DNA from 3 places in the Streptomyces sp. NPDC096046 genome. Region 1 is predicted to be linked to each of the others. Evidence: riboswitches for the same ligand, from Rfam matches in the RefSeq annotation. Region 1 holds a riboswitch; each other region holds the start of a gene.
The links. Region 1 has a riboswitch for cyclic di-AMP ahead of ABTX62_RS19260 (transglycosylase family protein). Riboswitches for the same ligand answer to the same signal wherever they lie in the genome.

Region 1 (3,265 bases):
CGCCGCCGGGGAAACGGCCCTCCTGGAGACCGCCGTCGAGGAACTCCTGCGCTTCGACGGACCCGTCGAACTCGCCACCTGGCGTTTCGCCACGCAGCCCCTCACCCTCGGCGGGCAGCACATCGCGCCCGGCGACCCGGTTCTCGTCGTCCTGGCCGCCGCGGACCGGGACCCGGAGCGGTTCGCCGATCCGGACGTGCTGGACCTCGCCCGCCGCGACAACCAGCACCTGGGGTACGGCCACGGCATCCACTACTGCCTCGGCGCCCCACTCGCCCGCCTGGAGGGCCAGACCGCGCTCGCCACCCTCCTCACCCGCCTCCCGGACCTCCGGCTCGCGGCGGATCCGGCCGAGCTGCGGTGGCGCGGCGGCCTCATCATGCGCGGGCTGCGCACCCTGCCGGTGGAGTTCGCGGCGGCCGGACGTGACGAAACATCAGAGCTGTGATCTTCACGTGATCTGCGCGGCATTAACTTGTGACAAGTGATCTCCTGCCGATACGTTCACCCATCAACGCGGCCGGGATGCCGGACGCGTCGGTCACCGCTGTCGTGTGAAAGGTCTCCGTATGCTCTCCGGGAACGGTCGGCACCGTCGCCCCCGCCAGGCTCCGGCTCTCCTCGTGGCGGCCGGAGTGACCGGCTCCGCCATCGCGATCCCACTCCTCGGGGCCTCCGGTGCCAGCGCGGCCGACGGCACGACCTGGGACCGGATCGCGGACTGCGAGACCGGCGGCGCGTGGAGCCAGAACAGCGGCAACGGCTACTACGGCGGCCTGCAGTTGTCCCAGGAGGACTGGGAGAACCACGGCGGCCTCGAGTACGCCGCGAGCGCCGACCTGGCCAGTCGCTCCCAGCAGATATCCGTGGCCGAGAGAATCCTCGCCGACCAGGGGGTCGGCGCGTGGCGTACCTGCGGACTGCTCTCCGGCCTCCAGCAGGACGAGGGGTCGGGAGCCTCCGACTCGTCCGAAGCATCCGGTGAGGTGGACTCGCCCGGTCTGCTCGACGGCTACGAGTCGTCCTCTTCCGCGGAGCCTTCCGCGAGCCCTTCGTCGTCGCCCGACGCGCAGTCGATCCAGAAGGACGAGACCTCCAAGTCGGGCAAGTCGTCTGATTCCGCCTCTCGGGAGCAGGGGCAGAAGCAGGATCGGAAGCCCGACGGCTCTCCCTCCGCCACCCCCGGCGGTGACGAGTCCGGCAACTCCCGCCGGGGCGGCGACTCTTCGGCCCCGACGGACACCGGCTCCGGCCGTCACCGCGGCCCCAGCGCCGAGGAGGACGCCGCCTCCGCGGGCGGCCGTGAGGGCGCGCCCTCGGGCCGCCACGCCTCGCCCGGTGACGCCTCCCGGGGCGCGTCCGAGGGCTCCTACATCGTCGGCGTGGGCGACAGTCTCTGGTCCATCGCCGACTCCCTTGACGTCGACGGCGGATGGAACTCCCTCGACGACGGGGGCGAGCAGGCCGTCGGTACCGACCCGAACCTCATCCTCCCCGGTCAGACGCTCACGACAGGGGTCGAAGCGGACGAGGGGTAGCCGTTCGGGCAGTGCGGAAACCACGGCCGAAGTCACCCCGAAAGCGGGTGAGTTCACGTCACGTTTCGCGTCGAATGTCCCGTTTGAGGCCCGTGAGAGATAGATCTCAGAAGCCCTGATCGTCTTTGAAATTCCGTGGATCGCGTGTCTACGGTCGTGATCGCTCGTCACCGCGAGCCCCGGCTGCCGCAACGCCGAATCCTGCCAGCGGCGGTACGGGAACAGTCGTCGCGTCAAGCGCCGTAGGCAGGAGCGGGGGACCCAAGGTAAGTGCCCGACCGGCCGGTTGTGCCGGAAGGGCTTGGGGTGAAGCCGTGTCCCGGGAGGGGCGCGGCCGGGCAACTCAACCGGCCCGAACCCGACAGCTCACCTCGCAGGCGTCGGTGAGGGGATCTCTCCATGCTGTTTTCCGGTAAGGGCACGCACCGCCGTCCGTCCAAGGCCACGCGCGCCATCGCCATCGCCGGTGTCACCGGTGCCGCCGTCGCCGCCCCGCTGATGGCGGCCGGCAACGCCTCCGCCGCCACCGCCTCCGAGTGGGACGCCGTCGCCCAGTGCGAGTCCGGCGGCAACTGGTCCATCAACACCGGCAACGGTTACTACGGCGGTCTGCAGTTCTCCGCCTCCACCTGGGCCGGCTACGGCGGCACGAAGTACGCCTCCACCGCCGACCAGGCCACCAAGGCCCAGCAGATCGAGATCGCCGAGAAGGTCCTCGCGGGCCAGGGCAAGGGTGCCTGGCCGGTCTGCGGCAAGGGCCTGTCGAGCGCCGGTTACACCGGCGGCGGCTCCTCCAGCGGCTCCACCAGCAACTCCGGCGGCTCCTCCAGCAACTCCGGCGGCTCCTCGCAGCAGAGCGGGCAGAGCACCGAGACCCGCCAGACCGAGCAGCAGCCGGCTTCCCGCTCCGACGAGCGCCCGGCCGCCAAGAAGACCGTCACCACGCCGACCGGCAAGAAGGTCAAGAAGGGCGACGGCGAGTACAAGGTCGTCAAGGGCGACACCCTCAGCTCGATCGCCGCGGACGAGAAGGTCAAGGGCGGCTGGGAGAAGCTGTTCCAGCTGAACAAGGACATCGTCGAGGACGCCGACCTCATCTACCCGGGCCAGCAGCTGCACCTGAAGTAAGCAGCGGCTTGCCGGACCCGCCCAGGGTCCTCGTGCTCCCCGCCCCGGTGCGTCGTCCCCCGTACGCGCCGGGGCGGGGGTTTTTCGGCAACGGGCTTTGTTCCGTTCGGAAACAATTTACTCTCGGTTCTGTCCATGGGGTGGGCGACCCGGTGGCCGATCGCCCGGAGCCGGTTAGGCTCATGTCGCGAGCCACCACGGCCCGCACCTCGCAGGGTCCACGCGACCCGCGTCACCGCGTCACATCCAAGAAGGAGATGCTCGTGCCGTCCATCGACGTCGTCGTAGCCCGGGAAATCCTGGACTCCCGAGGCAACCCCACGGTCGAGGTCGAGGTCGGCCTCGACGACGGCAGCACCGGTCGTGCCGCCGTCCCGTCCGGCGCCTCCACGGGCGCCTTCGAGGCCATCGAGCTCCGCGACGGCGACTCGAACCGCTACCTCGGCAAGGGTGTGGAGAAGGCCGTCCTGGCGGTCATCGAGCAGATCGGCCCGGAGCTGGTCGGCTACGACGCCACCGAGCAGCGTCTGATCGACCAGGCGATGTTCGACCTGGACGCCACCGACAACAAGGGCTCCCTCGGCGCCAACGCGATCCTC
Region 2 (3,265 bases), on a different contig from region 1:
CGGCGAGGTCTACGGCTGCGCCCTCGGCTGGTCCGGCTCCTGGCGCATCGCCGTGGCCCGGCTCCCCGACGCCCGCGTGCAGATCACCGGCGGGGCCGGCTACGACGACTCCGGCCTGCTGATGCTCGGCACCGGGGAGTCGTACACGACCCCTGTCTTCGCCGGGCTCTGGAGCGACGGCGGTTTCGGCGGGGCGAGCCGCGCCTGGCACGCCTATCAGCGGGCGTATGTGATCCCGGACGCCGAGCAGGACCGGCCGGTGCTGTTCAACTCCTGGGAGGCCACCGAGTTCGACATCTCCGAGGAGCAGCAGCGGGCGCTCGCCGAGCGGGCCGCCGCCCTGGGCGTCGAGCTGTTCGTGGTCGACGACGGCTGGTTCGGGGCGCGCACCAGCGACCGGGCCGGGCTGGGCGACTGGACCCCCAATCCCGACCGCTTCCCGGGCGGGCTGAAGCCGCTCGCCGACCACGTGCACGGCCTCGGCATGCGGTTCGGCATCTGGGTCGAGCCCGAGATGGTCAACCCGGACAGCGACCTGTACCGGGCGCACCCGGACTGGGTGCAGTACCAACCAGGACGAAAGAGGACGGAGTTCCGCAATCAGCTCGTCCTCAACCTGGCTCGGGAGGACGTCCGGGAGTACCTGTGGGAGCAGCTCGACGGGCTCCTCTCCGGCGCGCCGGTCGACTACGTGAAGTGGGACTTCAACCGCTGCTTCACCGACGCCGGGTGGCCGGACGACCCCTACCCGCAGCGACTGTGGGTCGACCACGTGCGCGGCCTGTACGCCCTGCTGGACCGGCTGCGGGCCGCCCACCCGGGTGTGGCCTTCGAGTCCTGCTCGGGCGGCGGCGGCCGGATCGACCTCGGGGTGCTGAGCCGTACGGACCAGGTGTGGACCTCCGACAACACCGACCCCCTCGACCGGCTCGCCATCCAGCACGGCTTCAGCCAGCTCCACCCGGCCCGGGTCATGGCCGCCTGGGTCACCGACAGTCCGAACGCCATGCTCAACCACCGGGCCAGTTCCCTGCGGTTCCGATTCGTCAGCGCCATGGCCGGGGTGCTCGGGGTCGGCGGCGACCTCACGCGGTGGACGCCGGAAGAGCTCGCCGAGGCGGAGCGGTGGGTGGGGCTGTACAAGGAGATCCGGCCCGTGGTGCAGCGCGGCGACCTGTACCGGCTGCGGCCCCCGGAGGGCGGCCTGAGCGCCGTGCAGTATGTCCTCGGCGCGGAGACCGTCGTCCTCGCCTGGCTCCAGGCGCAGCACTACGGCGAGCCCGTGCCGACGCTGCGGCTGCGCGGCCTTGACCCGACAGCGGCGTACGAATGCCTCGAAACGGGCGAAGTTCATCGAGGGGCCGTGCTGCTGCACCACGGATTGCGGGTCGGCCTGAGCGGAGATTTCGACGCCACTGTCGTCCGTCTTAGGCGCAAGTAGTCGTTCTGCCCGAATAGGGAGTTTCGGCTGCTATGGGGTAACGTGCCCCGATCGTAAGGGGGATGAGGTCGGGGTGCGTGACCATCGTCATATTCGTGACGATGCGTTGCTGCCATGTTCACGTAATTTCCATGGCGGCAAGGGTCATTGAGAAAAGCGGAAGATCGGTCATCCACGCTCGGTGACGGCATGTGTGTCGGCGCGTCGAGGAAAACACCGTCGCGGGCAACCGCAAGCTTGTCCCATTGCGTCTTGGTCGCTTACGTTCCACACCCATCCGGACGGACGCCTAATCCTGCCGCCGCCCGGAGCCCCACACACTGACCCGACGTACGGCAGGAGCGGGGGACCCACAGGTAAGACGCCTGTTCCGGTTCCCGGAACGGCTTGGGGTTAAGTCGCGCCTCGGCGCGACCGGGCATCTCCAGCCCGCACCCGACAGCTCACCTCGCAGGCGACGGAGAGGAATTCGTCATGCCCGCGAAGGGTAAGCACCGCCGCCCCAAGACCCAGCGTTTCACCCGCTCCATCGCCGTCGCCGGAACGGGCGGGGCCGCTCTCGCCCTGCCGCTCATGGGGGCCACCGGCGCCCACGCCGCCACCCCGCAGTCGGCTCCGGACAAGGCCGTCCAGTCGGCTCCGGCCGCCGGCGAGAAGGCCGCCGGCAAGGCCACCGGCGCCCACACGTACACCGTGAAGGCCGGCGACTACCTCGCGAAGATCGCCGACGACCAGCACGTCAGCGGCGGCTGGAAGAAGCTCTACGCGGACAACCGTGACGCCGTCGGCTCCGACCCGTCGCTGATCCACCCGGGCCTGAAGCTGTCGATCGGCAAGAAGGCCGCGAGCGCGCCCAAGGCCTCGGCCCCGTCCGCGCCGAAGGCCTCGGCCGCGAAGCCCTCGGCCGCCAAGCCGTCCGCCGCCGAGTCGGCCCCGAAGGCGGAGACCGCCGCGAAGCCGGCCGCCGCCAAGCCCGCCGCCGGGCCCGCCGCCCAGAGCAACTCCAGTGGCTACAGCCTCCCGGTGGCCGGTGCCACCGTCGGTACCCCGTACCGCATGTCCGGCAGCATGTGGTCCAGCGGTTACCACACCGGTGTCGACTTCGTCGTCCCGACCGGCACCTCCCTCAAGGCCGTCGGCGCGGGCACCGTCGTCTCCGCCGGCTGGGGCGGCGCCTACGGCAACCAGGTCGTCATCAAGCTCGCCGACGGCTACTACGCCCAGTACGCCCACCTGTCCCAGCTCTCCGTCTCGGCCGGCCAGACCGTGACCGCCGGGCAGCAGATCGGCCTGTCGGGCGCCACCGGCAACGTGACCGGACCGCACCTGCACTTCGAGATCCGCACCACGCCGGACTACGGCTCGGACGTGGACCCGGTCGCCTTCCTGCGCTCGCACGGCGTCTCCGTCGGCTGACCGACCGCACGACCACCTGCCTGACACGCGACCGAAGGCCGGACCCCGATCCCGGGTCCGGCCTTCGGCCTGTCCGTGTCGATCGCCTCAAGGGATCGACAGCGGGCGGCAGTTGGGACACAGTGATCACGTCGAGAGTGCAAGCGCTTTCTGAAGGAGCTGTGTCCCGTGCCGACCACCCGCAGAACGTTCGCAGCCCTGTCCGCCGGAGCCGCCCTGGCGGTCGTCTCCCCGACGGGCGGCGCGCACGCCGCCTCCCGTCATCGCCGCCTCGTCGCCCGCGACGATTTCTGTCACGGCCTCGGGCAGTGGGCGACCGAACTCCAGGGCGGCGGTACCGTCACCGCCTCCCGCGGCATCCTGGAGATCGACGTACCGAGCGGCGCTACCGTGTGGTTCAGGCAGCGG
Region 3 (3,265 bases), on a different contig from region 1:
CGACCCGGTCGTGCACGCCGAGGAGGCGGCCCTGGCGAAACTCGACCCGGCCGATCCGCGCCTGTCCGGCGCGACGGTGTACAGCAGCCTGGAGCCCTGCGCCCGCCGCGCCTCCCGCCCCGCCCCCTGCGCCCGGCTGATCCTCGACGCGGGTGTACGGCGGGTCGTCACGGCCTGGCGTGAGCCGGACACCTTCGTCGCGGACGCCGACGGCAGCGGCCTTCTCTCGGCCGCCGGAGTGGAGGTCGTCGTCCTGCCGGAGCACGAGGAGCGGGCCAAGGCCCCGAACCGCCACCTCCCGGGCTGAGTGCGGGCCGATCGGTCCAACGGATCCTGCGTCCGCACCGCTGTCCGGGTCACGCTGCCTGCGGGGTCAGAACGACGGCGCGGAGGCGGCGGCCATGAGGTCAGCGCGGAGACGAAGGACGGCGGCACCCGAGTGGCTGTGCGGCGGACGCGTCGACGAGGGCCTCGGACCTCACCTGGAGGTCGCCCTCCACCACCCGGAGGAACGGATCGGCCGGCCCGTCCCCGCCGCTCACAAGGTGGCCGCACGGTCCCAACCGGCCGGGACCGACGACCTGTTCACCGCCTGAAAACCCTCACCCACACGGGCACCCCGGGCGGCTGAGCGGCGGGTGTGCGCGAAGCGTCCCGCGGATGGCGTACACTGGAGTCACAACGGCGCGGGGTGGAGCAGCTCGGTAGCTCGCTGGGCTCATAACCCAGAGGTCGCAGGTTCAAATCCTGTCCCCGCTACTGAAGGCCGAGGGCCGGAATCCGAAAGGGTTCCGGCCCTCGGTGCATTTCCCCGTAACCCTGATGACGGCCATTACGGTCGGTGAGCGAACCATCCCGTTCCGCATAACAACTGACATACCGTCAAACCCCGTCAGTCACTTGCGGTGTGGTCAACTCGCCCGATTTGAGCCGGTCATGGCAGGTAAGTCCGCGCGAAAAAGGTTAATGATCAAGTGGAATCGCTGGAATACCCCTCGCGCGTCTATTAACGTTCGATAACGCAGCGCGGTCGTCCCAGCCGTCACAGAAGGCGGCTCCGTGCGCACGCGCCGAATCCCGAAAGGGAACCGGGGAACCACCACTTGGGGTGAATCGCGCGGATGCCACCGTGGAAGCACGGCGGGTATACGCGCGTAGGAGACCTTCCTGCTCCGAACCCGTCAGCTAACCCGGTAGGCGAGAAGGAAGGAAAGGAGCACGCCCACGTGGCGTCAAACCGGCCTGCCCCCGCGGCCCCGCTCGCGCCGAAGCGCGACACCGACAGCTTCGGCTACGGCGGTCAGCGCACCGACGAGGGCCCGTTCCAGGAGTGGAACCCCACCGAGGAGTCCATCCGTCCCGTCCGTGGCCGGCACCGCGTCACCAAGCAGCGCGGCGGAGGTCTCGCCCGCAGCTCCACCGTCCTCGGCGTCGGTGTCATAGCCGCCGTCGGTGCGGGCGGCATGGCCAGCGCCCAGACCGGCAAGCCCCCGGTGTCCATCTCCGTGCCGGACCTGCCCTCGGTGGGTTCCCTCATCTCGGATGACGACACCCCCGAAGGTTCCGCCACCCCGCTCAGCAGCCTCGGCACCGCCACGGCGGACCCCCAGCAGGGCGCCTCCGGCGCGGGCGCCGGCGAGGCGCTGCGCGCCCGGATCATGGCGCAGGTCGAGCACCAGCAGGACCAGATCGAGACCAAGGCCGCCCAGGACGCGGCGGCCGCCGCCGAGAAGGCGGCGGCGGAAGCCGTCGCCAAGGCGGAGAAGGAAGCCAAGGCCAAGGCCGCCGAAGCCAAGAAGAAGGCGGAGGAAGAGGCCGAGAAGAAGGCCGAGGCCGAGCGGCTCGCCGCCCTCGCCAAGCAGTTCACGCTGCCGACCTCCTCGTACACCATCACCTCCAGCTTCGGCCAGGCCGGCGCCTACTGGTCCTCCGGCTACCACACCGGCCTCGACTTCGCCGCCCCCACGGGCACGCCGATCAAGGCGGTGCACAGCGGCACCATCACCGAGGCGGGCTGGAACGGCTCGTACGGCTACAAGACCGTCCTCACCCTCGATGACGGCACCGAGATCTGGTACGCGCACCAGTCGTCCATCGGCGTCAGCGTCGGCCAGAAGGTCAGCACCGGCGACGTCATCGGCCGCGTGGGCGCCACCGGCAACGTCACCGGGGCGCACCTCCACCTGGAGGTCCACTCCGGCGGATCCGCCGGCGGCATCGACCCGATGGCGTGGCTGCGGGGCAAGGGACTGAACCCGTAAGCCACCAGACCCGTTGAAGCACCGGCGGCCCTGACGACGACCCCCCGACGTCAGGGCCGGCGGTCTTCCCGGCGCGGTGTCCACGGGAGTGTCGTGCCCCGTGGGGAATGAGGTTCCCGTGGTCGCGGTGGTCGCGGTGCACGGTGGCCCTCGCCCGGCTCCGTGGCGGGCCGGGTGCGCGGTGGCACGGCGCGGAGGCCTTGGCCTGAGCCCGGGCTAGGAGCGGTACGGGTTGTACGCGGGGTAGGGCGCCGGCTGGTGGCCGTGGCCGTACACCCCGTACACCGGCCAGGGCTGAACCGCCGCCGGGACCGGAGGGGCCGTCATCCGGGCCGCGTGGTCCAGCGCCGGGCGGGCCACCTCCCGGCGCCGCCACAGCTCGCCGAGCAGCTCCCGCTCCCGTACGGCGAAGTCGGAGGCGGCGCTGCCCCGCCGGGCCCGGTGCCGCAGGAACGCCAGCGATGTCGCGTACGCCTCGTAGCGGGCCACCTCCCGGGCCGCCGCCCTGCCCGCGGACCGGCGGGCGTCCTGGCGGGCGATCCGCCGGGCCCGCATCGAGCCGAGCGCGAACGGCTCGGCGGGGGTCAGCCAGCCGGCCACGGCGTAGGCGGGCAGCTCCGCCCGCACGGTCTTCAGCTCCCGCTGCCGGGTCCAGATCACCAGCCACGTCAGCAGCCCGAAGATGGGCACCATGAACGCCGCGTACACGGCGAAGAACCCGTACTCGCCGAACGCCGACGAGCCGTTCCACATCGCGTGCATGCCCATCGCGAGCAGCAGCCCGGACAGCGGGAAGGCGACGCGGCGCAGATGCCGGTGCTCCGCCGAAAGCGCGGAGATGCCGAAGCCGATGCCGGTGAGGACGGTGAACAGCGGGTGCGCGAACGGCGACATGATGATGCGCACGAAGAAGGTCGCCGCCGTGACGGAGGCGATGCCGGTGCCGCCGGTGAGCTGGTCGGTGCCGAAGGCGGTGCCCAGGTAGAGGATGTTCTCCGTGAACG

Region 2: another riboswitch for cyclic di-AMP. It lies ahead of ABTX62_RS22605 (M23 family metallopeptidase); the one in region 1 lies ahead of ABTX62_RS19260 (transglycosylase family protein).
Region 3: another riboswitch for cyclic di-AMP. It lies ahead of ABTX62_RS02360 (M23 family metallopeptidase); the one in region 1 lies ahead of ABTX62_RS19260 (transglycosylase family protein).

What each region holds. Positions count from the first base shown of each region.
Region 1 covers NZ_JBEOSZ010000020.1:66,717-69,981, reverse strand. Annotated here, with positions in the region: gene ABTX62_RS19270 (cytochrome P450 family protein) at 1-448, shown strand, start outside; gene ABTX62_RS19265 (transglycosylase family protein) at 570-1,538, shown strand; cyclic di-AMP (ydaO/yuaA leader) riboswitch at 1,767-1,933, shown strand; gene ABTX62_RS19260 (transglycosylase family protein) at 1,938-2,666, shown strand; gene eno (phosphopyruvate hydratase) at 2,930-3,265, shown strand, end outside.
Region 2 covers NZ_JBEOSZ010000026.1:41,112-44,376, reverse strand. Annotated here, with positions in the region: gene ABTX62_RS22610 (alpha-galactosidase) at 1-1,441, shown strand, start outside; cyclic di-AMP (ydaO/yuaA leader) riboswitch at 1,757-1,911, shown strand; gene ABTX62_RS22605 (M23 family metallopeptidase) at 1,916-2,857, shown strand; gene ABTX62_RS22600 (DUF6250 domain-containing protein) at 3,026-3,265, shown strand, end outside.
Region 3 covers NZ_JBEOSZ010000001.1:486,634-489,898, forward strand. Annotated here, with positions in the region: gene ABTX62_RS02345 (dihydrofolate reductase family protein) at 1-307, shown strand, start outside; gene ABTX62_RS02350 (hypothetical protein) at 402-596, shown strand; tRNA gene ABTX62_RS02355 (tRNA-Met) at 686-759, shown strand; cyclic di-AMP (ydaO/yuaA leader) riboswitch at 1,059-1,215, shown strand; gene ABTX62_RS02360 (M23 family metallopeptidase) at 1,227-2,261, shown strand; gene ABTX62_RS02365 (PrsW family intramembrane metalloprotease) at 2,478-3,265, opposite strand, start outside.